Regions from separate parts of the Kitasatospora sp. NPDC096128 genome, predicted to be linked through region 2. Evidence: predicted binding sites of a transcription regulator. Region 2 holds the regulator's gene; each other region holds the start of a gene.
What was found. Region 2 encodes HrcA, which represses chaperone genes, less so after heat shock. Its sites were predicted from a motif close to TTNGCACTCNGNNNNNCNGAGTGCNAA; they were not measured.

Region 1: the regulator HrcA is predicted to act here: its motif matches at 8,876-8,902, upstream of ABTY61_RS13465 (FmdB family zinc ribbon protein).
Region 3: the regulator HrcA is predicted to act here: its motif matches at 7,834-7,860, upstream of groL (chaperonin GroEL).

The regions. Positions count from the first base shown of each region.
Region 1 is NZ_JBEOSP010000009.1:205,850-216,210, reverse strand. It holds gene galU (UTP--glucose-1-phosphate uridylyltransferase GalU) at 1-844, opposite strand, end outside; gene ABTY61_RS13490 (GGDEF domain-containing protein) at 896-1,804, opposite strand; gene ABTY61_RS13485 (5-formyltetrahydrofolate cyclo-ligase) at 1,865-2,440, shown strand; gene ABTY61_RS13480 (penicillin acylase family protein) at 2,548-5,268, opposite strand; gene ABTY61_RS13475 (potassium/proton antiporter) at 5,629-7,113, shown strand; gene ABTY61_RS13470 (MFS transporter) at 7,411-8,787, shown strand; gene ABTY61_RS13465 (FmdB family zinc ribbon protein) at 8,914-9,258, shown strand; gene ABTY61_RS13460 (hypothetical protein) at 9,506-9,778, shown strand; gene mscL (large conductance mechanosensitive channel protein MscL) at 9,809-10,225, shown strand; gene ABTY61_RS13450 (hypothetical protein) at 10,235-10,361, opposite strand, start outside.
Region 2 is NZ_JBEOSP010000011.1:49,094-59,454, forward strand. It holds gene ybeY (rRNA maturation RNase YbeY) at 16-510, opposite strand; gene ABTY61_RS14870 (PhoH family protein) at 525-1,550, opposite strand; gene ABTY61_RS14875 (ribonuclease Z) at 1,901-2,824, opposite strand; gene ABTY61_RS14880 (histidine triad nucleotide-binding protein) at 2,831-3,184, opposite strand; gene ABTY61_RS14885 (RDD family protein) at 3,265-4,059, opposite strand; gene ABTY61_RS14890 (hypothetical protein) at 4,102-4,269, opposite strand; gene ABTY61_RS14895 (16S rRNA (uracil(1498)-N(3))-methyltransferase) at 4,352-5,101, opposite strand; gene dnaJ (molecular chaperone DnaJ) at 5,183-6,322, opposite strand; gene hrcA (heat-inducible transcriptional repressor HrcA) at 6,398-7,432, opposite strand; gene htpX (zinc metalloprotease HtpX) at 7,700-8,620, shown strand; gene pspAB (PspA-associated protein PspAB) at 8,650-9,234, shown strand; gene ABTY61_RS14920 (DUF3097 domain-containing protein) at 9,259-10,092, shown strand; gene ABTY61_RS14925 (Uma2 family endonuclease) at 10,083-10,361, opposite strand, start outside.
Region 3 is NZ_JBEOSP010000009.1:3,868-14,228, reverse strand. It holds gene ABTY61_RS12515 (DNA repair helicase XPB) at 1-142, shown strand, start outside; gene ABTY61_RS12510 (hypothetical protein) at 199-360, opposite strand; gene ABTY61_RS12505 (HelD family protein) at 651-2,696, shown strand; gene ABTY61_RS12500 (copper homeostasis protein CutC) at 2,739-3,425, opposite strand; gene ABTY61_RS12495 (hypothetical protein) at 3,535-4,494, opposite strand; gene ABTY61_RS12490 (PadR family transcriptional regulator) at 4,491-4,874, opposite strand; gene ABTY61_RS12485 (HD domain-containing protein) at 4,939-5,571, shown strand; gene ABTY61_RS12480 (DUF8819 family protein) at 5,568-5,924, opposite strand; gene groL (chaperonin GroEL) at 6,055-7,677, opposite strand; gene ABTY61_RS12470 (cold-shock protein) at 8,011-8,214, opposite strand; gene ABTY61_RS12465 (MoaD/ThiS family protein) at 8,768-9,046, opposite strand; gene thrC (threonine synthase) at 9,072-10,352, opposite strand.

The DNA of each region.
Region 1 (10,361 bases), on a different contig from region 2:
CCAGTCGGACGATAGCGCGCAGGTAGTCGGCGCGGTCGCCGGTGTCGTAGCGGCGGCCCTTGAAGAGCACGCCGTGCACCTGGCCGCCGGCCTCGGCGTCGCGGGTGGTCAGCTCGCGCAGGGCGTCGGTGAGCTGGATCTCGCCGCCGCGGCCGGGCGGGGTCTCGCGCAGCACGTCGAAGACCAGCGGGTCGAGGACGTAGCGGCCGATGACGGCGTAGTTGGAGGGGGCCTCGCCCGGCTCGGGCTTCTCGACCAGGTCGGTCACCTGGAAGACGTCCTCGCCGAAGCCGTTGGCCTTGACGGCCGCGCAGCCGTAGAGGTGGATCTGGGAGGGGTCGACCTCCATGAGGGCGACGACCGAGCCGCCGAGTTCCTGCTGCACCTCGATCATGCGGGAGAGCAGCGGGTCGCGCGGGTCGATCAGGTCGTCGCCGAGCAGGACGGCGAAGGGCTGGCCGGCGACGTGCTGCTCCGCGACGGAGACGGCGTGGCCGAGGCCCTTCGGGTCGCCCTGGCGGACGTAGTGCATGTTGGCCAGCTCGACGGACTCGCGGACCCGGCGCAGGCGGTCCTCGTCGCCCTTGCGGACGAGGAGCTCCTCCAGCTCGTAGGCGCGGTCGAAGTGGTCCTCCAGCGCGCGCTTGTTGCGGCCGGTGACCATCAGTATGTCGGAGAGGCCGGCGGCGGAGGCCTCCTCGACGACGTACTGGATGGCCGGCTTGTCGACGACGGGCAGCATCTCCTTCGGGGTGGCCTTGGTCGCCGGGAGGAAGCGGGTGCCCAGTCCGGCCGCGGGTACCACGGCCTTGGTTACCGGAATTCGGGAGGTGGTCGTCGTCATGCGTTTACCTTACTCAGGCACGTTTTCGCCTGGCCGAGCGCGCACGGACGGCTAGGACAGCACGTCCCGGGGCACGGCCACGGTGGCAGGCGTATGGGAAGCGACCGGCTGGGGAAGGGGGTCCCCTCCGGTACAGGCCGACAGACTACCCGGCTTTCCCGAACGGTCACGTTCGGCAGTCGGCGCCCGCTGCGGCACGGAACCGGGCTGTTCACGGGGCCCGGCGGCGGGCTGTCCGGGGCGCGGCGCGATCCGCCAGCAGTCGCCGCCGGACGCCCTGGCGGCGGCCAGCGCCCCGTCGGCGGAGCGCAGCAGGACGGCCGCGTGGGTGCCGTCCTCGGGGAGCACCGCGATGCCGACGGCGGCGGTCAGGCCGTTGCCCGCGGCCGGGCGGGGCGCCCGGGTGCCGGAGGACCAGTCGAGCAGCAGGTGCCGGCGGACCGACCAGACCAGCCGCTCGGCGACCTGCACGGCGCCCTCGGCGCCGGTGTCCGGCAGCACCACCAGGAACTCCTCGCCGCCGTAGCGGCCCAGGGTGTCGGCGCGGCGGATCTCCATCGCGAGCCGCTGGGCGAGGTCGCGCAGTACCGCGTTGCCGCGGGCGCGGCCGTGCTCGGCGAGGACCGCGTCGAAGCCGGCGATCTCCAGCAGCAGGACGGCCAGCGGGCGCGGGCCGTCGGCCTGGTCGGTGTGCTCGGCGCGGCGGGACCGTTCGATCTCCCGGTCCAGGGTGAGCTGCAGGTGGCGGTAGTTCCAGACGCCGGTGAGCGGGTCGCAGGAGGCGGTGCGCTCCAGTTCGGCGCAGCGCTCCTCCAGTTCGGCGATCCGGCCGGTCAGCCGCTCCCGGTCGGCGGCGGCCCCGGCCCGTTCCCGGCGCACCCGCAGGCCGAGCGCGGTGGCGCCGGCCAGTGCGGGGGCGCTCAGCGCGGCCAGGGCCTGGACCAGCAACGGGGTGGACATCGGGGCGCCCTTTCGCGTGTCAGGCTCTGCGCGTCACGGTTTTCGGACGTGGAGGATCCGGTGCACAACGAGAAGAGCGACCTGAGGTCACGGCTGTTGACGCGGCGCCGCGCACTCACCGCCGAGGGGCGCGCGGAGGCGGCTCTCGCGCTGGCCGGACACGCCTGGGAGCTGGCCGCGCCCGGCAGCACGGTGGCCGCGTACGTCTCGGTGGGCGCGGAGCCCGGGACGCGGCCGCTGCTGGATGCGCTGCGGGAGAGCGGCGTCCGGGTGCTGCTGCCGGTGCTGCTGCCGGACAACGACCTGGACTGGGCCGAGTACGCGGGGCCCGGGGGCCTGGCGGCGGCCGGGCGCGGGCTGCTGGAGCCGGTCGGGCCGCGGCTCGGGCCGGAGGCCGTCACGGGGGCCTCGGTGGTGCTGCTGCCGGGCCTGGCGGTGGACCGGGGCGGGCTGCGGCTGGGCCGCGGCGGCGGCAGCTACGACCGGGTGCTGGCCCGGCTGGAGCGGGCCGGGGCGCGGCCGGTGCTGGCGGTGCTGCTGTACGAGCACGAGCTGCTGGAGCGGGTGCCGGCCGAGCCGCACGACCTGCCGGTGGACCTGGCGGTCACCCCCTCGGGGGTGCGGGCGCTCGGCTGAGGGCGCGACGGCCGCGACGGCGGTCGGACGGAACGGCGGCGGACGGAACGGCGGCGGCCCCGCTCTCCCCAGGAGGAGGGCGGGGCCGCTCGGGCTCGGGCCAGGCGTCAGCCGGTGGTGAGCACCAGCTTGTGCTTGGTGGCCTTCTCGACCGCGTCCGGCGTGTAGGCCCAGGTCAGCAGCTTGCCCTTGAGCCAGAGGTCGGTCTGGTCGTTGTAGTTCTGGTGGAAGGCGTGGCCGGAGGCGCCGCCGACGTTGACCCAGCGCGAGGAGTCCAGGTCGTTCAGGTCGACCACCATCCGCATCGACGGGATCCAGTCCACCTGGTAGCCCGCCGCCGCGTTCCAGCCCGCCGCGTCGACCGCCGCCGAGCCGCCGGAGAGGCGGTACGGGCCGCGGTTGAGCAGCTTGTGGACGACGCCGGAGGCGATCGAGGAGTCGTCGGTGCCGAGGGTCTGCTCGCGCAGCTCCAGCTTGTGCAGACGGCCCCAGCTCCAGGTGGAGATGTCCTTGCCGAGCTGCGAGGTCAGGTCCTGCCGGGCGTTCTTCATCGCCTCCTTGAGCAGGTTGTCCAGGCCCTTCTGCTCCTTGTGGTCGGAGTCGATGTACGTCCACCACGAGCTGTCGGGCTTGTCCAGCTGGGTGCGCACGACCTCGGTCCACCGGTCGCCGCCGTCCGGCTGGGCCTTGCCGGGGTCACGGGTGCCGCACTGGGTGACGATCTTGGTGGAGCTGTCCGGCTTGGTCGGGTCGTCCTGCTGGCGCACCAGCAGGCAGCTGTCCTTGGCCCGGATGTCGACCGGGAACTTCTGGCCGAAGGCCAGGCCGAGCAGGTTGCGCCAGACGCCGTTGTAGTAGGCGGCGGCGGCCGAGTCGGCGTCCTGGTGGAAGTTCCAGTCCTTCAGCAGGTCCTGGGCCTCGCGCACGTAGGGGTCGTCGATCTGCTGCTTGAGCAGCAGCGGGACGAGCGTCTTGGCCATGATGCTGGTGTTGTCCAGCTGCAGGGTCTGCATGTCGTCCGGCGAGATCTTGCCGTTGTTCTTGAGCAGGCCCTCGATCTGGTCGGTGATCTCCTTGGCCCGGGTGCCGTACTCCCAGTCCTTGGTGAGGGTGTACTTGTAGCTCGGGTCCACCACGGCCTGGTTGGCGGTGACGATGTAGCCGACCGCCGGGTTGAAGCTGTACGGCAGGGCGGTGAAGGGGACCGGGTCCGGCTTCCACTGGTAGGAGGAGTCCCAGCCCGGGGCGGGCATGGAGCCGTCGCCCTTGCCGCGCACCGGGATGACGCCCGGGGCCTGGTAGCCGATGTTCTTGGCGTCGGCGTAGATCAGGTTCTGCGCGGGGACGGCGAAGTCCTTGGCGGCGGCCCGGAAGTCGTCCCAGTTGCGGGCCTTGTCCAGCTCGAAGACGGCGTCCATGGTCTTGCCCGGGCTGAGCGCCGTCCACTGCAGGGCGACGCCGTAGCCGCCGGTGCCGCGGTCGGGGGCGGAGCTGCCGTTGGGGGCGTACTTGCCGACGTTCTGCTGCTCGGTGCTCTGGTCGGAGATGAGCGGGGCGCCGGTCCGGGTGGTGCGGACGGTGATGGTGCGGTCCTCGCCGCCGGCGACCTTGATGGTCTCCTTGCGGAGGTCGAACTTCTCGTCCTTGCCGTCCACCTGGTAGGTGTCCGGGCCGGTGACCTTCTCCAGGTAGAGGTCGGTGACGTCGGCGCCGAGGTTGGTGAAGCCCCAGGCGATGTCCTTGTTGTGGCCGATCACCACGCCCGGCATGCCGGCGAAGGTGAAGCCGGAGACGTCGAACTGGCAGGCCGGCGAGGCGGTCCGGCAGTGCAGGCCCATCTGGTACCAGACCGAGGGCAGGCCGGGGCCGAGGTGCGGGTCGTTGGCCAGCAGCGGCTTTCCGGTGGTGGTGTGCGAGCCCGCGACCACCCAGGAGTTGGAACCGATGCCCTGGCCGGGGCGGCCGAGCAGCTGCGGCATCGCGTCGATCCGGTCGGTGAGGCCCTGCAGCAGCGCCTTGGTGGTGGCCGCGCCCTGGGCGGTGCCGCCGCCGGGGGTGGTACCGGGCTGGGACGAGCCGTCGGCCGGACGGTAGGCGTCCCCGTTCACGGTGCCGGTCTTCACGATCGTGCCGTTGCGGGAGTACGGGTAGTCCGGGTACAGCTCGGCGATCTTGTCCGGGCCGAAGTCCTGGGCCAGCAGCGAGCGGTCGATCTCCTCCTGGAGGTTCCCGGAGAGGTTCCAGGCCATCGCCTTGAGCCAGGCCACCGAGTCGACCGGGTTCCACTGCTCGGGCTTGTAGCCGCTGTTGACCACGCCGAGCAGGGCGTACTCCAGCGAGGCCTTCTCCCCGCCGGGGTGCTCGCGGAGCCAGGCGTTCACGCCGTCCGAGTAGGCCTGGAGGTACTTCTTGGCCTCCGGCGAGAGCTTGGTGTCGTACTCCTTCTGCGCCACCTGCCGCCAGCCCATGGTGCGGATGAAGGCGTCGGTGTCGACCTGGCTGTCGCCGAACATCTCGGAGAGCCGGCCCGCGGTGATGTGCCGCCGGACGTCCATCTCCCAGAAGCGGTCCTGGGCCTGGACGTAGCCCTGGGCGCGGAACATGTCTTCGCTGGTGTCCGCGTACAGCTGCGGGATGCCGTTGGCGTCCCGCTTGACGTCGACCGGCGCGCTCAGGCCCGCCACCTTGACCGTGCCGTCCACCTCCGGGAAGGAGGCGCGGACCGCGGTGACCCCGCGGTAGCCGCCGTAGCCGACGCCGGCCACCAGCAGCACGACCAGCATCATCACGATCAGACGGGCGCGCCGGAACTTCTTCGAGCGGGGCATCTGGGTCCTTGCGGTCCTGACTTCGGGGCGGGCGGGCGTGTCCAGGGCCGGGGGCCGTGACAGGGCACCACATTAGGCCGAGTCCGGCGACCGGCGTGCACGGGGGACGCTCCGGGCGGGATCGGAGGAGGTCAACGAGCGGCCGGGAAGGGGCTGGTGGGCCCACCTGGCGGCGATGAAACTAAAGATATGGCAAAATGTTAGACTGAGTAACGATCCGCAAGAGGAGCATTGACGGCTTCTTAACGGGTCGTACACCCAGCAACACCTGACACCCCGCACCACCCGACTTCCAGCACCGCCTGACAGCCAGCACCACCTGACACCCCGCCCGCCCATGCCTGCCCGAGGTGCCACTGCGTGAACGTCGCCCACCTGAACCAGCTCCTGCTCGAAGCCTCCGTGATCCTGCTCTTCGCAGTGGTCGCCGTCCGGTTCTCGACCCGATCAGGACTGCCCAGTCTGCTGATCTACCTCGGGATCGGCGTGGCACTGGGCCAGAACGGGATCGGCGTCACCTTCAACAACGCCGAACTGACCCAGGTGCTCGGCTACGCGGCCCTCGTCGTGATCCTGGCCGAGGGCGGCCTCAAGACCAGCTGGCGCGAGGTCAAGCCGGCGATGCCGGCGGCCACCGTGCTGGCCACCGTCGGCGTCGGCGTCAGCGTCTTCGTCACCGCCGCCGGCGCCCACTGGCTGGTCGGCCTGGACTGGCGCACCTCGCTACTGCTCGGCGCGATCGTCTCCTCCACCGACGCGGCGGCCGTCTTCTCGGTGCTGCGGATGGTCCCGCTGCCGCACCGGCTCACCGGTCTGCTGGAGGCCGAGTCCGGCTTCAACGACGCGCCCGTGGTCATCCTGGTCGTCGCCTTCGCCTCGACCGGCGAGCTGGACTCCTGGTACGTGCTGCTCGGCACCATCGCCGCCGAACTGGCGATCGGCGCGGCGGTCGGCCTGGCCGTCGGCAGGCTCGGCGCCTTCGCGGTCAAGCACGTCGCCCTGCCCTCCTCCGGCCTGTACCCGATCGCCGTGGTCGCCCTGACCGTGCTCGCCTACGCCGGCGGCGCACTGCTGCACGGCTCCGGCTTCCTCGCCGTCTACATCAGCGCGGTGATCCTCGGGAACTCCAAGCTGCCGCACGGACCGGCCGTCCGCGGCTTCGCCGACGGACTCGCCTGGATCGGGCAGATCGGCATGTTCGTGCTGCTCGGGCTGCTCGCCGCGCCCGAGAGCATGGGCGACGCGGTGGTCCCCGCACTGGTGATCGGCGGGGTGCTGGTCTTCCTGGCCCGGCCGCTGTCCGTGGTGCTCACGCTCACCCCGTTCAAGGTGCCCGTCCGCGAGCAGGCGCTGCTGAGCTGGGCCGGGCTGCGCGGGGCGGTGCCGATCGTGCTCGCCACCATCCCGGTGGTCTCCGGCGCGCACCGGGCCGAGGACGTGTTCAACATCGTCTTCATCCTGGTCGTCGTCTTCACCCTGCTCCAGGGGCCGACCCTGCCCTGGATGGCCAAGCGGCTGCGGATCGGCGAGGGTGCGATGGGCCAGGACCTCGACATCGAGTCCGCGCCGTTGGAGAAGCTGCACGGACACCTGCTGTCGGTCACGCTCTCGCCGGCCTCGCGGATGTCCGGCGTGGAGATCAGCGAACTGCGGCTGCCCAAGGGGGCGGCGGTCACCCTGGTCGTGCGGGACGGCAGCTCCTTCGTGCCGGACAAGGCGACGATGCTGCGCGGCGGGGACGAGCTGCTGGTGGTCACCACGGACGAGGTCGGCGAGGCGGCGGAGCGGCGCCTGCGGGCCGTGGACAAGGGCGGCAAGCTGGCGGGGTGGCTCAACGGGCGGTGAGGGCGCCGGGGCCGGCCGAGCGGGTCTGGGGTGACGGGGGCGTTGTGGGTGGTCTGGCGGCATCTACGCGCGTAACTGTATGCTGGTGGGACCACGCCGTATAACTACCGCAAGACCACCCCCAGCATCTGCCTGAAGCAGAGTTGGCGCGACCGCTCGGCGGCCGCGGTCCGGCCCGGCCCATCAGGCCCGGCCGGCCCGGTATCTACCCCGGTCGACGCGCGAGAGGACGACTCTCGGCGCCGTCGGGGCCACCCCATGCCCTGCCGCGCTACCAGGCAGCAGGAAGGACCGACCGTGACGGCCCGCCGAACGGTCGAGATCACCGCGGACACCACGTCGCCCACCGCGGACAGCACCCCGAACAACGCGACCGCCGACGCCGCGGCACCGGCCAAGGTCGGGTACGGCGCACTGCTGCGCACGCCCGGCGCCTGGACCTTCCTGTCCCCCGCCTTCATCGCGCGACTGCCCTACGCGATGCTCAGCATGGGCATCCTGCTCCTCGTCAAGGACACCCACGGCTCCTACGGCACCGCGGGCACCGTCACGGCCATCGCCGCCGTCGCCCAGGCCCTGATCGGCCCGCAGACCGGACGGCTCGCCGACCGGTACGGGCAGGCCGCCGTCCTCGTCCCGACCGTCGTGGTGCACGCGGCCTCGGTCGGCCTGCTGATCGCACTGGCGCTCGGCCACGCGCCGGCCTGGAGCCTGTTCCTGGCCGCCGTCCCGGCCGGCGCGAGCGTCCCGCAGATCGGCGCGATGGTCCGGGCCCGCTGGATCGCCACGATCGGCGCCGAGGGCGCGTCCGCCTCCTCGGCGGCCAAGGTGAGCACCGCCTTCGCCTTCGAGTCCGTGACGGACGAGTTCACCTTCGTCATCGGCCCGATCCTGGCCGCCAACATCGCCACCTCGGTGAACCCGGCCACCGCCCTGGTCGTCGAGGCCGCGCTGACCTTCGTCGGCGGCCTGGCCTTCGCCGCCCAGCGCCGCACCGCACCCACCCGGATCACCCCCCGGCCCGGCGCGCGACGCGCCTCCGCGCTGGCCTCCCCCGGCGTCCGGCTGCTGGCCGGGGTGATCCTCGGGGTCGGCGCCGTGTTCGGCGGGATGCAGGTCTCGGTGAACGCCTTCGCCGACTCGGTCGGCCAGCACGACGCGGCCGGCACCGTGTACGGGATCTTCGCCGGCGGCTCGATGGTCGCGGGTGTGCTCTACGGCGTCATCGCCTGGCGGCGGGCCGTCGAGCAGCGGATGGTCATCAGCTACGCGCTGCTGGTGGCGGGCTGCTCCACCCTGTGGGCGATGCCCAACCTGGTCACGCTCTCGATCGCCGGGCTGGTCTGCGGCCTGGCCATCGCGCCGACCCTGATCAGCGGCTACACCCTGGTCGAGACCCTGGTCGAGGACGGGGCCAAGACCGAGGCGTTCACCTGGCTGACCGGCGCCATCGGCCTGGGCCTGGCGATCGGCTCGATGGTGGCCGGGCGGCTGATCGACGGCCACGGGCCGTCCGCCGGATTCCTGGTGCCGGCCGTCGGCGCCGGACTGGGGCTGATCGCGCTGGTGTCGATGCGGCACCTGCTGGTGGCCCGGGGCGGGGCGAGCCGTGTGGTGGCCTCGTCGGCCGACCGCGGCGGCGCGGCGCAGCTCGTCGGTGCCGCGAAGGGCTGAGCGCGCGGTCGGCGGTGATTCGGTACCGGCTCATCTCACACCGGATTCGCTGGACTGATCCAACGGAATACCGCATCATTGACCATCGTTAGCACTCATCAGGCGAGAGTGCCAGGAGGAAGACAAGTGCCCACGTACCAGTACCAGTGCACCGAGTGCGGCAACGGCCTGGAGGCGGTGCAGAAGTTCACCGACGAGGCGCTGACCACGTGCCCCGACTGCCAGGGACGGCTCCGCAAGGTCTTCTCGGCCGTGGGCGTCGTGTTCAAGGGCTCGGGCTTCTACCGGACCGACAGCCGCTCGTCCTCCAGCAGCTCGGTGGGCGCGGGTTCGTCCGCCGGCTCCTCGACGTCGTCTTCGTCGGCGTCCTCGGGTTCGGGTTCGTCCGGTTCTTCGAGCTCTTCCGGCTCCTCGGCCGGCTCGTCGAGCTCCACGAGCTCGTCCAGCAGCCCGGCTCCGGCCGCCGGCTGACCTCGGTTTCACGGGAAGGCCCGTCGGCCCCGCTTCGCGCGGGGCGGCGGGCCTTTTCGCATGCCGTGGCGGGCCCTTTTTCACGCACCGCCGTCAACTTCCGGGATTGGAATAGCTCGTACGGGTGTACGAAGTTATCCACAGGGGCGGGTTTTCCACAGGCTGTGGGAATCGGTTTCCGGGCTGCCGCCGGAGCGCGCATGGTGGGGACACCGAGCAAGACCCGACCGAGTCCGGAGGTGTCCCGATGACCGCCATGAGCCTGTCCGTCCCCCTGCCCGCGCCCACCGTGCCGCCCCGCCGGGAGGTGCCCAGCTTCCCGCCGATCCGGCGCGGCTGCGGCGGGTGGCACCGCTGGCGCCGGGCCGTCCGGCGGCGGGGCGGGGTGCCCGCGCTGGTACTGCTCGCGGTGGCCTCGGCGCTCGCGTCCGGGCCCGCACGGGCCGGTCTGCCGCCGCCCCCGAGCGGCACGGTGGGCCGTCCGGGTTGTCAATCAGGGCTCCCGGAGGATCACCCGTAACCCGGCGACGACTTCGTCGTTCGAGGCGGCATGAAAGGCTTCAAGGAATTCCTGCTGCGTGGAAATGTCGTCGAACTCGCCGTCGCCGTGGTCATCGGCGCGGCCTTCACCAACATCATCAACGCCTTCGTCAAGGGCGTGATCAATCCGATCGTCGGCGTGTTCGGGACGAAGGACCTGGCGTCCTACAGTTCCTGCCTCAAGGGGCCCTGCGAGGTGAGCGCCACCGGTGAGGTCACGTCCGGGATCCTCATCCTGTGGGGGTCGGTGCTCAGCGCCGTCCTGCAGTTCCTGATCACGGCGGCCGTCGTCTACTTCGTGCTCATCGTGCCGATGAACCGGATGGCGGCCAAGCGCAAGAGCGCCGCCGAGGTGGCGGCCGAGGCCGAGGCCAAGGAGGTCCTCCTGCTGACCGAGATCCGCGACGCGCTCGTCGCGGCGCGTTAGGGCACGCTCTCAGTCCCCGTGGTGCGGCGGGCGCTGGCTCAGGTACCAGTCCAGCCCCCGCCCACCGCTGGCACCCGCCCCGGGGCGGTCGCCCCAGCCGGCGTCGGTGTCGTCCCGGGACTGCTGGTCCAGCGGG
Region 2 (10,361 bases):
GTTCGCGCCCCGCGCTCAGTGGGTGGTGGGGGCCGGGGAGATGCCGCCGAGGCCCCGGCCCGCCCGCCAGTCGTCCAGGATCCGCTTCTGGAGGGCGAACATCTCTTCCTCCTCCTCGGGCTCCTCGTGGTCGTAGCCGAGGACGTGCAGCACGCCGTGGACGGTGAGCAGTTGCAGCTCCTCGTCCATCGAGTGCTGGGAGGGGGCCGCCTTGCCCTGCTGCTCGGCGACCTCGGGGCAGAGCACGATGTCGCCGAGCAGACCCTGCGGCAGCTCCTCGCCCTCCTTGCCGGGACGCAGCTCGTCCATCGGGAACGACATCACGTCGGTCGGTCCGGGCAGGTCCATCCACTGGATGTGCAGCTCCTCCATCGCCGCACCGTCCACCAGGATCACGGACAGTTCGGACTGCGGGTGGATCCGCATCTTGTCCAGGGCGAAGCGGGCGACGTCGAGGATGGCTTCCTCATCGGCGTCCCAACCGGACTCGTTGGCGATGTCGATCGACATGACGGGCTGTGTGCTCAGCTTTCGGTGCGATGGGACTGTCGGGGTGCGCGCGCCGCGGCGGTCTTGCCGGGGCGCCGCTGGGCGGGCTTGCGGGCGGCCGGGGAGTTCTCCTCGGCCTCCTGCAGCGCGTCCCAGCGCTCGTAGGCGTCCACGATCCGGCCGACCAGCTTGTGGCGGACCACGTCGGTGCTGGTGAGGACGGAGAAGTGGATGTCCGGGACGTCGGCCAGGATCTCCTGGACGACCTTCAGTCCGCTGCGGGTGCCGCCCGGGAGGTCGATCTGGCTGGTGTCGCCGGTGACCACCACCCGGGAGTTGAACCCGAGGCGGGTGAGGAACATCTTCATCTGCTCGGGCGAGGTGTTCTGGGCCTCGTCCAGGATGATGAAGGCGTCGTTGAGGGTGCGGCCGCGCATGTACGCGAGCGGCGCGACCTCGATGGTGCCGGCCGCCATCAGGCGCGGGATGGAATCCGGGTCCATCATGTCGTGCAGCGCGTCGTACAGCGGGCGCAGGTACGGGTCGATCTTCTCGTAGAGGGTGCCGGGCAGGAAGCCCAGCCGCTCCCCCGCCTCGACCGCCGGGCGGGTCAGAATGATCCGGTTGACTTCCTTGGCCTGGAGGGCCTGGACGGCCTTGGCCATCGCCAGGTAGGTCTTGCCGGTGCCGGCCGGGCCCAGACCGAAGACGATCGTGTGCTTGTCGATCGCGTCGACGTAGCGCTGCTGGTTCAGCGTCTTGGGGCGGATCGTGCGGCCGCGGTTGGACAGGATGTTCGCGGTGAACACCTGGGACGGCGCCGGGCTGTCCGGGCCCTCCTCGCGGAGCATGGCGATGGAGCGCTCCACGGAGTCCTCCGTCAGGGGCTGGCCGGTGCGCAGCACCAGCATCATCTCGTTGAAGAGCTTCTGCACGAGGGCGACCTCGGCGCGCTCCCCGGTGGCGGTCACCTCGTTGCCGCGGACGTGGATGTCGGCGGCGGGGAAGCCCTGCTCGATCACGCGCAGCAGCGAGTCCGCCGTGCCGAGCAGGGTGACCATCGGGTGCTTCTCGGGGATGACGATCCGGGCGCTCACCCGGCCGTCGTCGGTCGGTTCGGGGCGCGACTGTCCGTCGGTACGGGTCTGCGATGTGTCACTCATGGGTCGGCGCTGGGGCCTGCCTCATCCCATCCGTGGTCTCGTGGGCCGCTCGGTCTCTCCGGGGCACCAGGGTACGCCGCGAGCGTGATCGCCGCGGCGGGCGGCGGGGCCGCACCCGACGATGCTGCGGCAGATCGCAGGACGGCGCGAGCCCTTTTCCCGGGGCCGTTTCCCGCAGTCGCTTCCGGCATCCGTTTCCGCAGCCCGTTTCCCGGTGTCCGCGACATCCTCCGCGCGCTCCCCGGCGTTCACGGGTGGCGGCGGGCGGGGACGGGCACCCGGGCGAGGTCCTCGGCGAGCACCAGCTCCCCGTCGAAGTGCTTGCGGGCGTCGGCCAGGTGCTGGCCGAGGTCCGGGTAGCGCTGGGAGAAGTGGGTCAGCACCAGGGTGCGCGCCCCGGCCTCGGCGGCGACCTTGGCGGCCTGGCCGGCGGTGAGGTGGCCGTGGTCCTCGGCGAGGTGGGCGTCGGCGTCGGTGAAGGTCGCCTCCACCACCAACAGGTCGGTGCCCTCGGCGAGTTGGTGCACGCCCTCGCAGAGCCGGGTGTCCATCACGAAGGCGAAGCGCTGGCCCCGGCGCGGCTCGCTGACCTCGTCCAGGGTGACGACGCGGCCGTCCACCACGACCGCGCCCTCGTGCTGGAGCCGGCCCACGGCCGGGCCGTGCACGCCCGCCGCGGCGAGCCGCTCGGGCACCAGCCGGCGACCGTCCGGCTCGGACAGCCGGTAGCCGAAGGACTCCACCGGGTGGTCCAGCCGGACGGCGTCCAGCGCGAAACGGGCGCCGGGCGCGGGCAGCGGGCCGGGCTCGTCGATCGGCCGGGGCCGCAGCACGGCGGTCTCGTGGTAGGCGGTGGCGTGCCGCAGCCGCTCGAAGTAGACCTCGCCGGAGGCCGGGAAGTAGACGTCCACCGGGTGCGGGACCCGGTCAAGGTTGATCCGCTGGATCACCCCGGCGAGGCCCAGGCAGTGGTCGCCGTGGAAGTGGGTCACCGCGATCCGGGTGATCTGGGTGGCCGAGACCCCGGCGTGCAGCATCTGCCGCTGGGTGCCCTCGCCGGGGTCGAACAGCAGGCCCTCGCCGTCCCAGCGCAGCAGGTAGCCGTTGTGGTTGCGGTGCCGGGTGGGCACCTGGCTGGCGGTGCCGAGGACGACGAGTTCGCGCTGGGACACCTGGGATCAGACCATGCTCTCGTTCATGCGCGTCCCGCCGAGCACGTGCACGTGGGCGTGGAAGACGGTCTGCCCGGCGCCCGCACCGGTGTTGAAGATCAGCCGGTAGTCCTCCAGGCCCTCGTCCTTCGCCACCGCACCCGCCTCGGCGAGCAGTTCGCCGGCGATCTGCGGCTCGGCGGCGGCCAGGGCGGCGGCGTTCGGGTAGTGGACGTGCGGGATGACCAGGACGTGCACGGGGGCCTTGGGGGCGATGTCGCGGAAGGCCAGGACGCGCTCGGTCTTGCGCACCACGGTCGCCGGGATCTCGCCCGCCACGATCTTGCAGAACACACAGTCGGACTGCGGCTCGCCGGCCATCGGATTCTCCTCGGTTCGGTCGTCGGTCACACGGTCTTCTCAACGGGCCGTACGGCCCGTACGGCCCGTACGGGCGCAGCCTAGCCGAGCCGCCCGACCGCCTGCTGGTACTCCTGGAGGTGCTTCCAGCGCACCGAGCGCATGCCGACGACATCCCCCTCGGACAGCTCGAAGTCATCGGAGATGAGGACCACCGCCAGGAAGACGAAGCCCAGCAGCCAGCGCCGGGTGAGCCGCCAGGTGTTCGGGCGCATCACCCGCTTGCGGCGCACCACCCGCATCGCCAGGATCCCCTTGCCCACGCTGAAGCCGGTCAGCCGGGCGAACACCACCTGGTTGAGGAACGAGGCGAGCAGGCCGACGCCCAGGAACGCCGCCCAGAACGGCACCACCGGGCCGCCGCTGTGGTGCTGGACGGCGTGACCGGCGGCGGCCGCGACGGGCTGGGTGCGGCCGGCGGCGACGTCGGAGGCGGCGGCCGCGGCGAAACCGAGGCCGAGGGAGAGGCCGAGGTCCAGCACGATCGCCAGGAAGCGCCGGAACCCGGACGCCTCCGGAGGGCACGGCGGCAGCGCGGGCTGCGAAGCCTGCGGGTACTGCCCGTGGGGCTGGGGCTGCGGGGCGGGCTGCCCGTGCGACGGGTACGGGTTGGAGCCGTACGGACCGGGCTGGCCGAAGGCCCGCGGCGGCTGGGCGTAGGGCTGTTGCGCTTGCCCGTACGGCTGTTGCTGCCGGCCGTACGGGGGCTGCTGCTGCCCGTACTGCTGCGGCGGCTGGCCGTACGGCCCCTGCCCGTACGGCTGCGGCCCGGGCCCGTACGGCTGCGGCCCGGGGCCGTTCTGCGGGAACTGCGGCGGCGGATAGCCCTGTGCCATGGTGTGCTCCCCCGTGAGCTGTCGATCAGATCAAGATCGCGATCAAGAACAGCCCCGCATCCTACCCAGGCCCCGGGGCGGGCGGGCGGCCGCGCCGCCGTCCAGCGGGGCGAGCCACAGGTCGTCCTCGGTGACGAAGGCGACCAGGTCACCGTGCAGACGGGGGTGGCGCAGACAGGCGCCCGCGGAGGTGCTCAGGGCGTCCGTCACGCCGTCAGCGTAGGCAGCCACGGGTACGATCCGCCCCGTTTTCCGCAGACTCCGGGCGGGCGCGCGGGGCCCCGGCCGGGCGCTACGACCAGCGGCCGGTGCGCCCCAGCAGCAGCGCCCCCGCCGCCACCCCGGCGGTCGAGGTGCGCAGCACCGACGGGCCCAGCCGGTACGGCTTGGCGCCCGCCCCGGCGAAGGCGGCCAGCTCCTCCGGGGAGACCCCGCCCTCCGGTCCGACCACCAGCACGATGTCCCCGCCGGCGGGCAGCGCGGCCTGCGCCAGCGGCTCGGCGCCCTCCTCGTGCAGCACGGCGGCGAGCGCGGCCCCCGCCAGCAGTGGCGCCAGCTGCCGGGTGGTCGCCAACTCGCGCACCTCGGGGAAGCGCAGCCGACGGGACTGCTTGCCCGCCTCCCGGGCGGTGGCCCGCCACTTGGCGAGCGCCTTGGCGCCGCGCTCGCCCTTCCACTGGGTGATGCACCGGGAGGCGGCCCAGGGGACCACCACGTCCACGCCGACCTCGGTCATGGTCTCCACGGCCAGTTCGCCGCGGTCGCCCTTGGGCAGCGCCTGGACGACCACGATCCGCGGCGCGGGCTCGGGCTCACGCCGCACCGCGTCCACCGTGACCTCGATCGCGTCCTTGCCGAGCACCGCGGCGACCGTGCCGTCCACGCCGAGCCCCAGCCCGTCCGCCAGGGTGACCGCCTCGCCGGCCGCCAGCCGCTTCACCGCCGCCGCGTGCCGCCCCTCCGGCCCGTCGAGCCGCAGCACGGCCCCGGGCGCGGCGGTGGCGATCCGCTCGGTCTCGACGACGAAGACGGGCGCGGTCATGGCGGGGAACCTCCGGAGGAGTGGGACTCGGGGAAACGCGAAGGGGGTGCCGGGGAGGACCCGGCACCCCCTCCTTGACGGCTACCGGCCGTTGAAGGCGTCCTTCAGGCGCGAGAACAGGCCCTGCTGGCCCGGCGCGAACTGGCCGGACGGCCGCTCCTCGCCGCGCAGTACGGCGAGCCGGCGCAGCAGCTCCTCCTGCTCGGCGTCGAGCTTGGTCGGCGTCTGCACCTCGACGTGCACTATCAGGTCGCCACGGCCGCCCCCGCGCAGGTGGGTGATGCCCCGGCCGTGCAGCGGGATCGACTGGCCGGACTGGGTGCCGGGCCGGATGTCGACCTCCTCCAGCCCGTCCAGGGTCTGCAGCGGCACCTGGGTGCCGAGCGAGGCGGCCGTCATCGGGATGGTGACGGTGCAGTGCAGGTCGTCCCCGCGCCGCTGGAAGACGGTGTGGGTGGTCTCGGCGATCTCGACGTACAGGTCGCCGGCCGGGCCGCCGCCGGGGCCGACCTCGCCCTCGCCGGCCAGCTGGATCCGGGTGCCGTTGTCCACGCCGGCCGGGATCTTGACGGTCAGGGTGCGGCGGGCCCGCACCCGGCCGTCGCCGGCGCACTCGGGGCACGGGGTCGGCACGACGGTGCCGAAGCCCTGGCACTGCGGGCACGGGCGGGAGGTCATGACCTGGCCCAGGAACGAGCGGGTGACCTGGGACACCTCGCCCTTGCCGCGGCACATGTCGCAGGTCTGCGCGGAGGTGCCGGGGGCCGCGCCCTCGCCGCTGCAGGTGGTGCAGGTGACGGCCGTGTCGACCTGGAGTTCCTTGGTGGTGCCGAAGGCGGCCTCCTCCAGGGTGATCTCCAGCCGGATCATGGCGTCCTGGCCGCGGCGGGTGCGCGAGCGCGGGCCGCGCTGGCCGGCCGCGGCGCCGAAGAAGGCGTCCATGATGTCGGAGAAGCCGAAGCCCGCCGCGCCGGCGCCGAAGCCGCCCGCGCCACCGCCGCCGGGCGACAGCGGGTCCCCGCCGAGGTCGTAGACCTGGCGCTTCTGCGGGTCGGAGAGCACCTCGTAGGCGGCGTTGATCTCCTTGAACCGCTCCTGCGTCTTCGGGTCCGGGTTGACGTCCGGGTGCAGTTCGCGTGCCAGGCGCCGGAACGCCTTCTTGATCTCGTCCTGCCCCGCATCCCGTCGGACGCCGAGTACCGCGTAGTAGTCCGTGGCCACCAAATGCTCCGCTTGTTCCGCCTGTAGTAGTGCGACTGGACACCGCCGCCGGGTTTTCCGGCGGCGGTCTGCTTGCTACGACTCGGCCAGGATCTGGCCCACGTACCGTGCCACCGCTCGCACCGCCCCCATTGTGCCGGGGTAGTCCATCCGGGTCGGGCCGATCACACCGAGTTTGGCCACGCTCTCGTCGCCCGAACCGTAGCCGACCGAGACGACCGAGGTGGAATTCAGCCCTTCGTACGCGTTCTCCCGCCCGATCCGGACCGTCATCGCGGCGTCCGTGGTCTCACCCAGGAGGCGGAGCAGGACGACCTGCTCCTCCAGGGCCTCCAGCACCGGCTGGATGGTGAGCGGGAAGTCGTGCCCGAAGCGGGTCAGGTTGGCCGTGCCGGCCAGCATGATCCGCTCCTCGTTCTGCTCGGCGAGCGCCTCGAACAACGTCGCCAGGACCGTACTGACGGTCGGCCGGTCGGCCTGCTCGAAGGCCCCCGGGAGTTCCTCCAGCAGCCCCGGGACGTCCGGCAGCCGCTGGCCGGCCGCCCGCGCGTTGATCCGCGCGCGCAGGTCCGCCAGGACCGTCTCGCCGACCGTGCCCGGGCAGTCGACCATCCGCTGCTCGACCCGGCCGGTGTTGGTGATCAGCACCAGCATCACCTTGGCCGGGGCCAGCGCCACCAGCTCGATGTGCCGGACGGTGGAGCGGGTCAGCGAGGGGTACTGCACCACGGCGACCTGGCGGGTCAGCTGGGCGAGCAGCCGCACCGTGCGGGTGACCACGTCGTCCAGGTCGACGGCGCCGTCCAGGAAGTGCCGGATCGCCCGGCGCTCCGGGGAGCTCATCGGCTTGATCTCGGCGAGCTTGTCGACGAACAGCCGGTAGCCCTTGTCGGTGGGGATCCGCCCGGCGCTGGTGTGCGGCTGGTGGATGTACCCCTCCTCCTCCAGCGCCGCCATGTCGTTGCGCACCGTCGCCGGGGACACCCCGAGGTTGTGCCGCTCCACCAGGGCCTTGGAGCCGACCGGCTCCTCGGTGCCCACGTAGTCCTGGACGATCGCGCGCAGCACGGCGAGCTTGCGGTCGTCCAGCTGGCGGACCTCTCCGGCCATGGGGCACGCACCTCCGTCTTCGCACGTTGTCCGTCTGTGATGCTGCGAGCCACTCCGGAAAGGGCCCCGACCCTGGCACTCTGCACACGCGAGTGCCAGAACCGTACCTGCCAGTGTACGGCCCGGGTCCTACCGCAGGAACGGCCCGGCCGGGGTGATCCTGCCCGCAGTTCCGGACGGCCGCCACGACACTCCCTGTGCGCGGGTGGTGCCCCGGGGCCGTCCGGGTGGCAGCATCGGAAGCGACGGCGAACGGAGGAGCAAGCAATGTCGAGCTCGGGCCAGCACACCCGTTTCGCGCCCGACCGCGGCCTGACCGGCCGCATGATCGGGACGATGTTCGTGATCGGGCTGCTGTACGTCGGTTTCACGGGCCTGCTGATCGCGCTGCTGCGCGGGGCCTGGCCGCTGATCGTGCTGATCTCCGGCGGGCTGTTCGTGGCCCAGTTCTGGTTCAGCGACAAGATCACCGAGCGGGCCATGGGCGCCCACCAGGTGACCGAGGAGCAGTACCCCCAGCTGCACGGCACCATCGACCGGCTCTGCGCGCTGGCCGACATGCCCAAGCCCCGCGTGGCGGTCGCCGACAACGACATGCCCAACGCCTTCGCCACCGGCCGCAACCCGCAGAACGCCGTGGTGTGCGTCACCACCGGTCTGCTGCGCCGGCTCGAACCGGAGGAACTGGAGGGCGTCCTGGCGCACGAGCTGTCGCACGTCGCCCACCGGGACGTCGCGGTGATGACCATCGCCGGCTTCCTCGGCGTGCTCGCCGGGGCCATGACCCGGATCGCCGTGTACGGCGGGTTCATGGGCGGCAACCGCAACAGCAACGACCAGAACGCGGCCATCGCCGCGCTGATCATCCCGCTGGTGTCGATCGTCGTCTACGCGATCAGCTTCCTGCTCACCCGGCTGCTGTCCCGCTACCGCGAACTGGCCGCCGACCGGGCCGCCGCCCAGCTCACCGGCCGACCCAGCGCCCTCGCCTCGGCCCTCACCAAGGTCACCGGGCAGATCGCGGCCATCCCCACCGAGGACCTGCGCAAGTCCCAGCCCTACAACGCCTTCTACTTCGCCCCCGCGCTGAGCGCCAAGGAGACCGCCTCCCAGCTGCTCTCCACCCACCCGACGCTGGAGAAGCGGCTGGCCCAGCTGGCGAAGATCTCCGAGCAGCTCGGCCGCTGACCCTCCTTCCCGTTCGCGAAAGGACCGCCGTGGGATTCCTGGACGCCCTGTTCGGCCGCACCAAGCCCGTCAAGCCCGACCTCGACCAGCTGTTCGGCGTGCCGTCCGCCGCGCTCACCCTGGAGGCCGCGGCCGGGTTCCTCCCCACCGGGCTCGGCTCGGTCTGCTTCGCGGCCGTCGAGGGCGCGGCCTTCGTCCAGGTCGAACAGCAGGTCCGGGCCCTGCTGGACGCCGACACCGAACGCGGCGGCGTCCCGGTGGAGGCCTCCAAGGACGACTACGGCTACTCCTGGCTGCTCACCCGGCACACCCCCGAGGAACTCCCGGAACTGGTCAACGACCTGCACGCGGTCAACAGCGAGCTGGAGGCGAACGGCTTCGGCCCCCAGCTGCTCTGCTCCCTGGTCGGCTTCCGCAACGCGCAGGGCCAGTCGCTGGCCCTGGTCTACCTCTACAAGCGCGGCACCTTCTATCCCTTCGCCCCGATGCCCGGCGGCGGCGAACGGCGCAACAGCCCGCTGGAGCTCCAGGTCAACGCGACGCTGGGGAACGACCTGCGGCTGGAGAAGGACCTCAGCCGCTGGTTCCCGGTCTGGGGCGCGCCGGGCCTCTGACGCCCCGTCCGTAAAATCGCCCCCATGCGCAGCCACCAGTACGGACCCGACCTCACCCCGCCGTGGAAGAAGCAGGAGCCGGCACCCGAGGTGCCGGCCGAGCGGGACCTGGTGGTCGAGGAGGCCGCCACCGGCTACTGCGGGGCGGTGGTGCGGTGCGAGAAGACCGCGGAGGGGTTCACCGTCACCCTGGAGGACCGGTTCGGCAAGCAGCGGGTCTTCCCGCTGGTGCCGCGCGGCTTCCTGCTGGAGGGCAAGGCCGTCACCCTGGTGCGCCCGAGCGCCCCCGCCGCGCCCCGCACCCCCGCCCGCACCGCCTCGGGCTCCCTCGCCGTCCCCGGCGCCCGCGCCCGGGTCGCCCGGGAGTCCCGCATCTACGTCGAGGGCCGGCACGACGCCGAGCTGGTCGAGCGGGTCTGGGGCGACGACCTGCGCATCGAGGGCGTCGTCGTCGAGTACCTCCAGGGCATCGACGACCTCCCCGCGATCGTCGCCGACTTCGCCCCCGGCCCCGGCCGCCGCCTCGGCGTCCTGGTCGACCACCTGCTCCCGGGGACGAAGGAACACCGCATCGCCGCGCAGGTCACCGGCGAGTCCGTGCTGGTCGTCGGCCACCCCTACATCGACATCTGGCAGGCCGTGAAGCCCTCCTCCGTCGGCATCGCGGGCTGGCCCGCCGTCCCCCGGGGCGAGGACTGGAAGGAGGGCACCTGCCGCCGCCTCGGCTGGCCGGTGGACACCCCGGCGGCCTGGAAGCGGATCCTGTCGAAGGTGGACAGCTACCGGGACCTGGAGCCCGAACTCCTGGCGAAGGTGGAGGAGTTGATCGACTTCACGGCCCTTCCGGGTCAGGAGTAGGTCCGGAACTCCGAGGTGTCGAGCGTGACGCCCAGCAGGTCGAGCGGAATCTGCTCACCGAACTTGGTGGTCCGCTGAAGGACGTAGTCCGGCAGCCCCGAGGAAGCTGCCGGGCTCGGCTCGGTCAGCAGCACACAGACGGCCTTGATCGGATCGACGACAAGGTACGCCGGGATCCGCCCTTCGGCGTACAGCTCGCGCTTGGTCTGGTAATCACGCAGCACACTGGTCTTCGACACCACCTCGACCACCAGGGTGAGAAGAGGTGC
Region 3 (10,361 bases), on a different contig from region 2:
CAAGGCGGACGGGCACTCGGCGCACTTCTACTCGGTGGTCGCCCGGGACACGGTGGACCAGGACTTCGCCGCCCACCGGCAGCGCTTCCTGGCCGAGCAGGGCTACGCGTACCGGATCATCGACGCGGACGACGTGCTGTAGCCGCGGACACGCTCAGCAGCAGCGCTTCAGGAGCAGCAACTCAGGAGCAGGCACGCTCAGTACCGGACACCGTCGCGCCCGAGGAAGATCACGCGCGCGGCGGTGTCCAGCACGATCCCGACGTTGCGCACGGCGGTGCTCAGCGGGTTGCGGTGGCGGCCCTGGACGGCGGTCGCGCCGGCCGGGCCCGTACGGGGGGTGCGGTTCTCGGTGCTCATGTCTTCAACGGTAGGCACCCGGACGGCCCACGGCATCACTCCGAAGGCCGTATCCACCAGGACGGACGTCCTCCTCCTGGTGTACGGCACCCCCTGAGACCTGCGGGGCTGGAACCCCGAGACCGACAGGTCTAAGATCGTCCGTCTGCCCCCTCCCGAACCGTGGTACCTGGCGTGTTCCGCCGGCAGCCGGGGGAGGTGCCGACCGCACGGCAACCGGTCGGCTGTACCCCACCGTGAGCTCCATCGATCCGCTGCGCCCGCCACCGGGGCAGCCGGGAAGGTTCGCTGTGCCCGCCACCCCCACCACCGACCCGCTCCAGCGCGAACGCGACCACCTGGCCTCGTCCCGGTCCGCGCTGCGGGCGATGCGCGAGGACGTCCAGTCCCTCGACCTGCGCGACGTGACCGGCACCTGGGTGTCCGCCGTCATCCTCCAGAACCAGATCGAGGCCAGGATCGCCGCCCTGGCCGACCTCTCCGACACCCCGCTGTTCTTCGGCCGCCTCGACTACCTCCACGCGGTCAGCGAGGAGCTCAGCGAGGGCGGCGGCGGGGAGAGCTTCTACATCGGCCGCCGCCACGTCCACGACGCCGACGGCGACCCGATGGTGATCGACTGGCGCGCGCCGGTCTCCCAGCCGTTCTACCGGGCCAGCCGCGTCGAGCCGATGGACGTCGAGCGCCGCCGCCGCTTCGGCTACACCGGCGGGGAGCTCACCGCCTACGAGGACGAGCACCTCACCGACCCGGCCGAGCAGGAGACCTCCTCCGCCCTGCTCGCCGCCGAGATCGAGAAGCCCCGCGTCGGCCCGATGCGCGACATCGTCGCCACCATCCAGCCCGAGCAGGACGAGATCGTCCGCTCCGACCTCACGGGCACCATCTGCGTCCAGGGGGCGCCCGGCACCGGGAAGACCGCGGTCGGCCTGCACCGCGTCGCCTACCTGCTGTACGCCCACCGCGAACGGCTGGCCCGCACCGGCACCCTGGTGATCGGGCCGAACAACGCCTTCCTCTCCTACATCGAGCAGGTCCTCCCGGCCCTCGGCGAGCTGGAGGTCGCCCAGGCCACCGTCCAGCAGCTGGTCGCCCACGTCGAGGTGCGGGGCGAGGACGACCCGGAGGCGGCCCGGCTCAAGGGCGACGCCCGGATGGCCGAGGTGCTGCGCCGGGCGGTGCGGGCGGGCATCACACTGCCCACCGAGCCCTGCGTGGTGGTCCGCGGCTCCCGCCGCTGGCGCGTCCCGGCCTACGAACTGGTCGAGATCATCGAGGAGTTGAAGGGCCGAGAGGTCCGCTACGGCGCCGCCCGGGACGCCCTGCCGCAGCGCATCGCGCACGCCGTGCTGCTCAAGATGGAGCAGGGCGGCGAGGCCCCGGACGACCGGGTGCAGGACGCGGTGGCCCGCAACACCGCGGTCAAGGCCGTGGTCAAGGAGTGCTGGCCGGCCGTCGACCCGGCCAAGCTGGTGCTGCGGCTGCTCTCCGACCCGGAGTTCCTGGCCGAGTGCGCCGAGGGCGTGCTGACCGCCGAGGAGCAGCGGGCGGTGCTGTGGCCCAAGCCCGGCCGCTCGGTGAAGACCGCCCGCTGGACCCCCGCCGACGCCGTCCTGGTGGACGAGGCGACGGACCTGGTGCAGCGCACGCCCTCACTCGGGCACGTGGTGCTGGACGAGGCCCAGGACCTCTCCCCGATGCAGTACCGCGCGGTGGGCCGCCGCTGCACCACCGGCTCGGCGACCGTCCTCGGCGACCTCGCCCAGGGCACCACCCCCTGGGCGACGGCGAGTTGGCCGGACGCCCTGCTCCACCTGGGCAAGCCGGAGGCGCACGTGGAGGAGCTGACCAAGGGCTTCCGGGTGCCCGAGGAGGTCATCGCCTACGCCTCCCGGCTGCTGCCCTCGATCGCCCCCGGCCTGGCCCCGGCGACCTCCGTCCGCGACACCCCCGGCGCGCTGGAGATCCGCCCGGTCGACGACTGGGAGGAGGCCGTCCTGGCGGCCTGCCGGGAGGCACTGGAGCACGAGGGCTCGACCGGCCTGATCGCCGCCGACGCCCGGATCCCCCGGCTCGCCGAGCTGCTCACCGCAGCCGGGCTGGCGCACCTCTCCCCCGGCACCGAGACCAGCACCGAGTCCCGGCTGACCCTCGTCCCGGCCTCGCTGGCCAAGGGTCTGGAGTACGACTACGTGGTGCTGGACGAGCCGGCCGCGGTGGTCGCCGGCGAGCCGGACGAGCGGACCGGCCTGCGCCGCCTGTACGTGGCGCTCACCCGCGCCGTCTCCGGCCTCACGGTGCTGCACCGCGAGCCGCTGCCCGAGCAGCTCGGCTGACCGGGAAGGGGCCGGTGGCGTCACCGGCCCCTTCCCGGTCGCTCACGCGTCGATCAGCGCCCGCCACTCGGCGACCCTGGCCGCGTCGACCGGCGTCCGCCAGCCGTCGGCCCGCACCGCACCGCCGACGTGGAAGGCGTCGAAGCCCTCGGCCCGCAGCTCCTTGAGGTGCTCGGCCCGCAGGCCGCCGCCGATCAGGATCCGCTGGGTGTGGCCGGGTTCGCCGCTGCGGGCCAGTTCGGCGGCCAGCACCTCGCGGCCGGCGTCCACCCCGGCGGGCGCGCCGGAGGTGAGGAAGGTGTCCAGCCCGGGCAGCGCGCCGACGGCGGCGCGCAGGGCGGCCCGGTCGGCGCTGTGGTCGATCGCCCGGTGGAAGGTCCAGCGGCAGCCGGCGATCGCCTCGGCGACGGCCGTGGTGGCGGCCAGGTCGACGGCGCCCCCGGCGTCGAGGAAGCCGAGCACGAACTCCTCGGCGCCCTCGGCCCGCAGCGCGACGGCGCGGGCGCACAGCTCGTCCAGGTCGCCGGGGGCGAAGCCGTCCCGGATCCGGAGCATGACGCGCAGCGGGATGCCGACGGCGGCCCGGATCCGGGCGAAGTCCTCGACGGAGGGGGTGAGTCCGTCGGCGGCCATGTCGGTGACCAGTTCGAGCCGGTCGGCGCCGCCGGACTCGGCAGCCTGGGCGTCCTGGGGCGTCAGCGCGATGACTTCGAAAATTGGTCTAGACATATCAGACAGCCTGCCACATCCGCCCGCCCCCGGCGAGACCGCACCCCCGGCCCGGCACCCCGGTGCGGCACCCCCGATCCGGCTGCGCCGCGCCGGGCCGGGCCGGCCGTCACACCCGTCCGGGCACCACCCCGACGGCCTCCCGCCGCCCGAACCGGCGCTCCGCCACCGCCACCAGCACCAGCAGGGCCAGCACCGGCACCGCCACCGGCAGCAGGTGCGAGATCCCACGGGACTCCCGCCAGATGTTGAAGACGCTGCCGGGCCCGGTCAGCACCAGCATCGCGAGCCCGACCCCGGCCGGCCCCATCCGCCCGCGCAGCCCGGCGAGGGTCAGCAGCAGCGGGGCGATCAGCATCACCACGAACCAATGGAGGCCCAGCGGGAAGGTCGCGTCGTCCCAGCCCTGGACCGCCTGGAGCAGCCCGCCGACGACCGCCGAGACCAGCACCAGTCCGGCGGTCCGCAGGTTCGGCCGGGGCAGCAGGTCGGCCGGCGCGGCGACCAGCAGCAGCGCGGCCGCCACGAACGGCAGCGCGGCCATCCCGATGTAGCCGACCCACCAGACGTCGAAGACGTCCGGCCGCCAGACGGCCCGGCCCAGGTCGTACAGTCCGACGGCGCCCAGCAGCAGCGCGGTGACCCGGACGGCCGTCCACCGCCCCAGCAGGGCCGCCACCCCGAGCAGCAGCGCGGCCACCGGCGGGGCGAAGGCCCGGAGGTGGTTCCCGACCGAGTCGTCCCAGGCGAGCCACCTGGTGGTCCGCTCCAGGGTGGCCGCCCAGGGCGCCATGGTCGCCCCGACCACCGCACCGGCGATCATCGGCGCCACCAGCGCGAGCAGCCGTCCGGCCGCCGACCCGCCGGTCAGCCCGAGCCGCACCCGCAGCCCGTACACCGCCAGGCCGAGCACCTCCCGGGCGACCGCGGCGCGGCCGCCCTCGGCCGTCGTGTCGGCGAACACCTCGGCCAGCTCCTCGCCGCGCTCACGGCGGTACCGCGCCGGGTAGAGCTGCAGCGCGGCCCGCAGCAGCCCCGAGGAGGTCGGACCGATCACCGGCACGGTCATGAGAGTCCTCCCCCCGCGGCGGGCCGCCCCTGGGACCCGGTGTTCCCCGGCAGCATCGACCGGATCTTCGTCAGCCGGCGCTCGGCCTCGGTGGCGACCGCCCGCAGGCGCCCGGCCTCGGCGGCCAGGGCGGCTCGGCCGACGTCGGTCAGCGCGTAGCTGCGCCGGGCCCGGCCGTCCACGACCTCCTCGGCGGCCACCTCGATCAGGCCCTGGGTCAGCAGCCGGTCGAGCGCGCCGTAGAGCGTGCCGGTGCGCATCTTGACCCGGCCGTCCGAGATCGCGGCGATCTCCTGGATGAGCGCGTAGCCGTGCCTCGGGGCGTCCGCCAGCGCGGTGAGCAGCAGCAGCGTCGGCTCCTGCATGGAGCGTTCTGTCATACACCTACATATATCGTTGAACGGCACATCCCGTCCACCGGACCGACCCGCCACAATGTGCCCCATGCCGACCGAGGACCTGCTCACCGCCTGGACCGCCCTGCTGCACCGCTGCGGCGCCACCGACGACCCCGACCCGTACGGCCGGGAGCTGCTGCGCCGCTGGTCGGCTCCGGACCGCCGCTACCACACCACCGAGCACCTGCGCGCGGTCCTGCGCCACGTCGACGAGCTCGCCGGGCACGCCGCCGACCCCGACACCGTCCGGCTCGCCGCCTGGTTCCACGACGCCGTGTACCGCCCCGACCGCACCGAGAACGAGGAGCGCAGCGCCGCCCTCGCCGTCCGCGCGCTGACCGCCGCCGGCCTGCCCGCCGGGCGCGTCGCCGAGGTCGAACGCCTGGTCCTGCTCACCGTCGCCCACGACCCGGCCCCCGGCGACCGCGACGGCGAGGTGCTCTGCGACGCGGACCTCGCCGTCCTCGGCGGCGCCCCCGAGGCCTACGCGGCGTACGCGACCGCCGTCCGGGAGGAGTACGCCTTCGTCCCCGAACCGGACTTCCGCACCGGCCGGGCCGCCGTCCTGCGCCACCTCCTGGCACTCCCGGCGCTCTACCGCACCCCCGCCGCCCACGGCCGCCTCGCCGCGGCCGCCCGCACCAACCTCGCCGCCGAACTCCGGGCGCTGGAGGACTAGTCCAGCTCCCCCACCGGCGCCACCACGGCCCCCTGCTTGCCGCACACCCAGTGCGGCTCCGGCCCCAGCTCGGGCTCCACGCCGAGCGCGTGCGGGTCCCCGTCGGCCGCGCAGGCGCTGCACAGCGGCCACCGCCCGTACGCCTCCAGCAGCGCGTCCTGGACGTCCTGGGCGACCAGCCCGAGCACGTAGTCGGTGCCGTCCGGCCACTGCTCCAGCCACCACCGCCGGTGGGTGACGGCCTGCTCCACCAACGAGACGACGGCGGCGTCCGCCACGTCCCGCGCGGTGAGGTCGGCCAGGATCAGGGCCCGGGCGTTGTGCAGGGCGGTCTCGATGTCGTCGGAAGCCATCCGTCCATTCTCCGCGGCCCGCCCACCGGTTCAAAACGGCCCCGGCGCCGAAACGCCGCGTGGGCGGCCCCCCGAAGGGAACCGCCCACGCGGACGAGGATCAGCCGATCCGATCGGAGTCCGATCAGGATCAGAAGTCCATGTCACCGCCCGGCATGCCGCCGCCGGCGGCCGCGGCGGCCTTCTCCGGCTTGTCGGCGATGACGGCCTCGGTGGTGAGGAACAGCGCCGCGATGGAGGCGGCGTTCTGCAGCGCGGAGCGGGTGACCTTGGCCGGGTCGATGATGCCCGCGGCGACCAGGTCGACGTACTCGTTGGTGGCGGCGTTCAGGCCGTGACCGGCGGGGAGGTTGCGCACCTTCTCCACCACGACGCCACCCTCGAGGCCGGCGTTGGTCGCGATCTGCTTGATCGGGGCCTCCAGCGCGACCTTGACGATGTTGGCACCGGTGGCCTCGTCGCCGTCCAGCTCCAGCTTGTCGAAGGCGACACCGGCCTGCAGCAGCGCGACGCCACCACCGGCGACGATGCCCTCCTCGACGGCGGCCTTGGCGTTGCGGACGGCGTCCTCGATGCGGTGCTTGCGCTCCTTGAGCTCCACCTCGGTGGCCGCACCGGCCTTGATGACGGCCACGCCGCCGGCCAGCTTGGCGAGGCGCTCCTGGAGCTTCTCGCGGTCGTAGTCCGAGTCGCTGTTCTCGATCTCGGCACGGATCTGGTTCACACGGCCGGCGACCTGGTCGCTGTCGCCGCCACCGTCGACGATGGTGGTCTCGTCCTTGGTGATGACCACCTTGCGGGCGGTGCCCAGCAGGTCGATGCCGGCGTTCTCCAGCTTGAGGCCGACCTCCTCGGAGATCACGGTGCCACCGGTGAGGATGGCGATGTCGCCGAGCATGGCCTTGCGGCGGTCGCCGAAGCCCGGGGCCTTGACGGCGACGGACTTGAAGGTGCCGCGGATCTTGTTCACGACCAGGGTCGACAGGGCCTCGCCCTCGACGTCCTCGGCGATGATGACGAGCGGCTTGCCGCTCTGCATGACCTTCTCCAGCAGCGGGAGCAGGTCCTTGACCGAGCCGATCTTGGAGTTGGCGATGAGGATGTACGGGTCCTCGAACGTCGCCTCCATGCGCTCCAGGTCGGTGGCGAAGTAGGCGGAGATGTAGCCCTTGTCGAAGCGCATGCCCTCGGTGAGCTCGAGCTCCAGACCGAAGGTGTTGCTCTCCTCGACGGTGATGACGCCTTCCTTGCCGACCTTGTCCATGGCCTCGGCGATGAGCTCGCCGATCTGGGTGTCAGCGGCGGAGATGGAGGCGGTGGAGGCGATCTGCTCCTTGGTCTCCACGTCCTTGGCCTGGGCCAGCAGCTGGTCCGAGACGGCGGCGACGGCCTTCTCGATGCCGCGCTTCAGGGCCATCGGGTTGGCGCCGGCGGCGACGTTGCGCAGACCCTCGCGAACCAGGGCCTGGGCGAGCACGGTGGCGGTGGTGGTGCCGTCGCCCGCGACGTCGTCCGTCTTCTTGGCGACCTCCTTGACGAGCTCCGCGCCGATCTTCTCGTACGGGTCCTCGAGCTCGATCTCCTTGGCGATGGAGACACCGTCGTTGGTGATCGTGGGGGCGCCCCACTTCTTCTCCAGCACGACGTTGCGACCCTTGGGGCCGAGCGTGACCTTCACTGCGTCGGCGAGCTGGTTCATGCCACGCTCAAGGCCGCGGCGAGCTTCCTCATCAAAGGCGATGATCTTGGCCATCAGAAGTGGTCCTCCGGGACACGGTCGACTGCTCGGACCAAGGGGTGCCCGCGACGGACGGCCCTGGTGTGCGGAGGTCCATTCCCCTGCCGCTCCCGGGGGCCTCACCGACCCGGTCCGCTGTCACTCTCACACTGTGAGTGCTAACGCCAATGATTAGCACTCCGGGTGGTCGAGTGCAAGCCCAATAGCCAACCCGCGAGCCGCCGTCCGCCCCCGCCCGGCCCGCCCCGGGAACGCCGACGGGCCCGTACGACGCGTGTCGTACGGGCCCGTCGAGAAGCGAGTGGTCACCAGCCGTGGGCCGCGCCGAGCTCCTGGGTCCGGAAGGGGTCAGACCGCCGCGCGGACCATGTCCGCCTGCGGGCCCTTCTGTCCCTGGGAGATCTCGAACTCGACCCGCTGGCCCTCCTCGAGGGTGCGGTAGCCGTCCATCTGGATCGCGCTGTAGTGGACGAAGACGTCCGCACCACCGTCGACCGCGATGAAGCCGTAGCCCTTCTCCGCGTTGAACCACTTGACGGTGCCCTGAGCCATTCCGAACTCCCCTAGTGCTGTGCTGGCCCTTCACGGTCCCGCAGGTCGCGGGCCCGGGTCTGGTTTTGAAGGCCGGCCCGGGGAACCCCCCCTGGGCGCAGCCGTGCACGCCGCAATCCTCCGCAACGGGGGTGCCGGACGGCTTCCGTGAGCGGCTGATTACGTCGACCGCCGCTGAATGTATCCGGATCGACGCCCTCTGCAACAGGGTCAACCGCCGGGAATTCCCTAGGCCCGTCAAGAGACAAGAGCGAACAAACCGGAAGAAACTCGGCATTCCGCGCCGGGCATAGCGGACGAATTACCCAAATGCCCGCAGGAATTCTGACATCTGCCTGACATGTTTCACGGCCCCGGCCCGCAACCGGTCCGAGCAGCCGGACGACCTCCGGTGAAGCACCCCGTGCGCCGGAAGAGGAACCCTGTTCCCAGCAGAGCCACACTCTACTCCGACTTGACCCTGAAATATTCCCGCCGAAATGCAAGCGGCCGCCCACGCGTACGGAATTCCAGTCTCCGTACGTGCGGGCGGCCGGGAAGCGGACCGGACGGCTCAGCAGCCGCCGGCCACCGCCGGAATGATCGAGATGCCGGCGCCGTCCTTGATCTCGGTCGCCAGACCCTCGGCGAACCGCACGTCGTCGTCGTTCACGTACACGTTGACGAAGCGGCGCAGCTTGCCGGTGTCGTCCAGGATCCGGGCCGCGATGCCGGCGTGGTTCTGCTCCAGGTCGGCGATCACCTCGGCCAGGGTGGCCCCCTCGGCGGTCACCTCGGCCGCGCCGCCGGTGTAGGTGCGCAGGATGGTGGGGATGCGGACGTTGGCGCTCATGGCTCTCCTAGCGGGGGTGGGTGGTTCAGGCGGACGCGAGGCCGGCGGCGTGGAAGGAGTCCAGCGTCGGGCGGATGACGGCGGTCATGCCCGCCTCGGAGACGGCGTCCAGCGTCTTGAGGCCGTCCCCGGTGTTGATCGCGACGGTCTCCTTGGACGGGTCCAGCCGGCCGGACTCGACCAGCTTCTTCAGCACCCCGACGGTCACCCCGCCCGCGGTCTCGGCGAAGATCCCCTCGGTCCGGGCCAGCAGCCGGATCGCCGCCACGACCTCCGCGTCCGTCACGTCCTCCACCGCGCCGCCCGTCCGGCGGGCGATGTCCAGCACGTACGGGCCGTCCGCCGGGTTGCCGATCGCCAGCGACTTGGCGATGGTGTCCGGCTTGACCGGCTTGATCACGTCACGGCCGGCCTTGAACGCCGCCGACACCGGCGAGCAGCCCTCCGCCTGGGCGCCGAAGATCCGGTACGGCCGGTCCTCCACCAGCCCCAGCTTGATCAGCTCCTGCAGCCCCTTGTCGATCTTCGTCAGCTGCGAGCCCGAGGCGATCGGGATGACGATCTGCTCCGGCAGCCGCCAGCCGAGCTGCTCGCAGATCTCGTACGCCAGCGTCTTGGAGCCCTCGCCGTAGTACGGCCGCAGGTTGACGTTGACGAAGCCCCAGCCCTCGCCGGCCGGGTCCCCGATCAGCTCCGAGCAGAACCGGTTCACGTCGTCGTAGTTGCCCTCGATGCCGACCAGCTCGCCGCCGTACACCCCGGCCATCACGACCTTGCCCTGCTCCAGGTCGTGCGGGATGAACACGCAGGAGCGGAACCCGGCCCGGGCCGCCGCCGCACCCACCGCGCCGGCCAGGTTGCCGGTCGAGGAGCAGGACAGCGTGGTGTACCCGAACGCCCGGGCCGCCTCGATCGCGCAGGCCACCACCCGGTCCTTGAACGAGTGCGTCGGGTTCCCCGAGTCGTCCTTGACGTGCAGCTGCGCGGTGAAACCGAGCTCACGGCCCAGGTTGTCCGCCTTCACCAGCGGGGTCCACCCGGGGTTGAGGTTCGGCTTCGACGCGACGTCGGCCGGCACCGGCAGCAGCGGCGCGTACCGCCAGATGGACGCGGGACCGGACTCGATCCGCTTGCGCAGCTCCTCGGCGCGCTCGCTGCCGAACTCGTAGGCGATCTCCAGCGGCCCGAAGCACTCCAGGCAGGCGAAGCTGGGGCCGAGCGGAAAGCGGGTTCCGCACTCCCGACAGGACAGGGCGGCGGCGGGGCCGAGGTCGACCGAAACAGGTGCGGCGATGTCGATAGCCATGATGGCGGA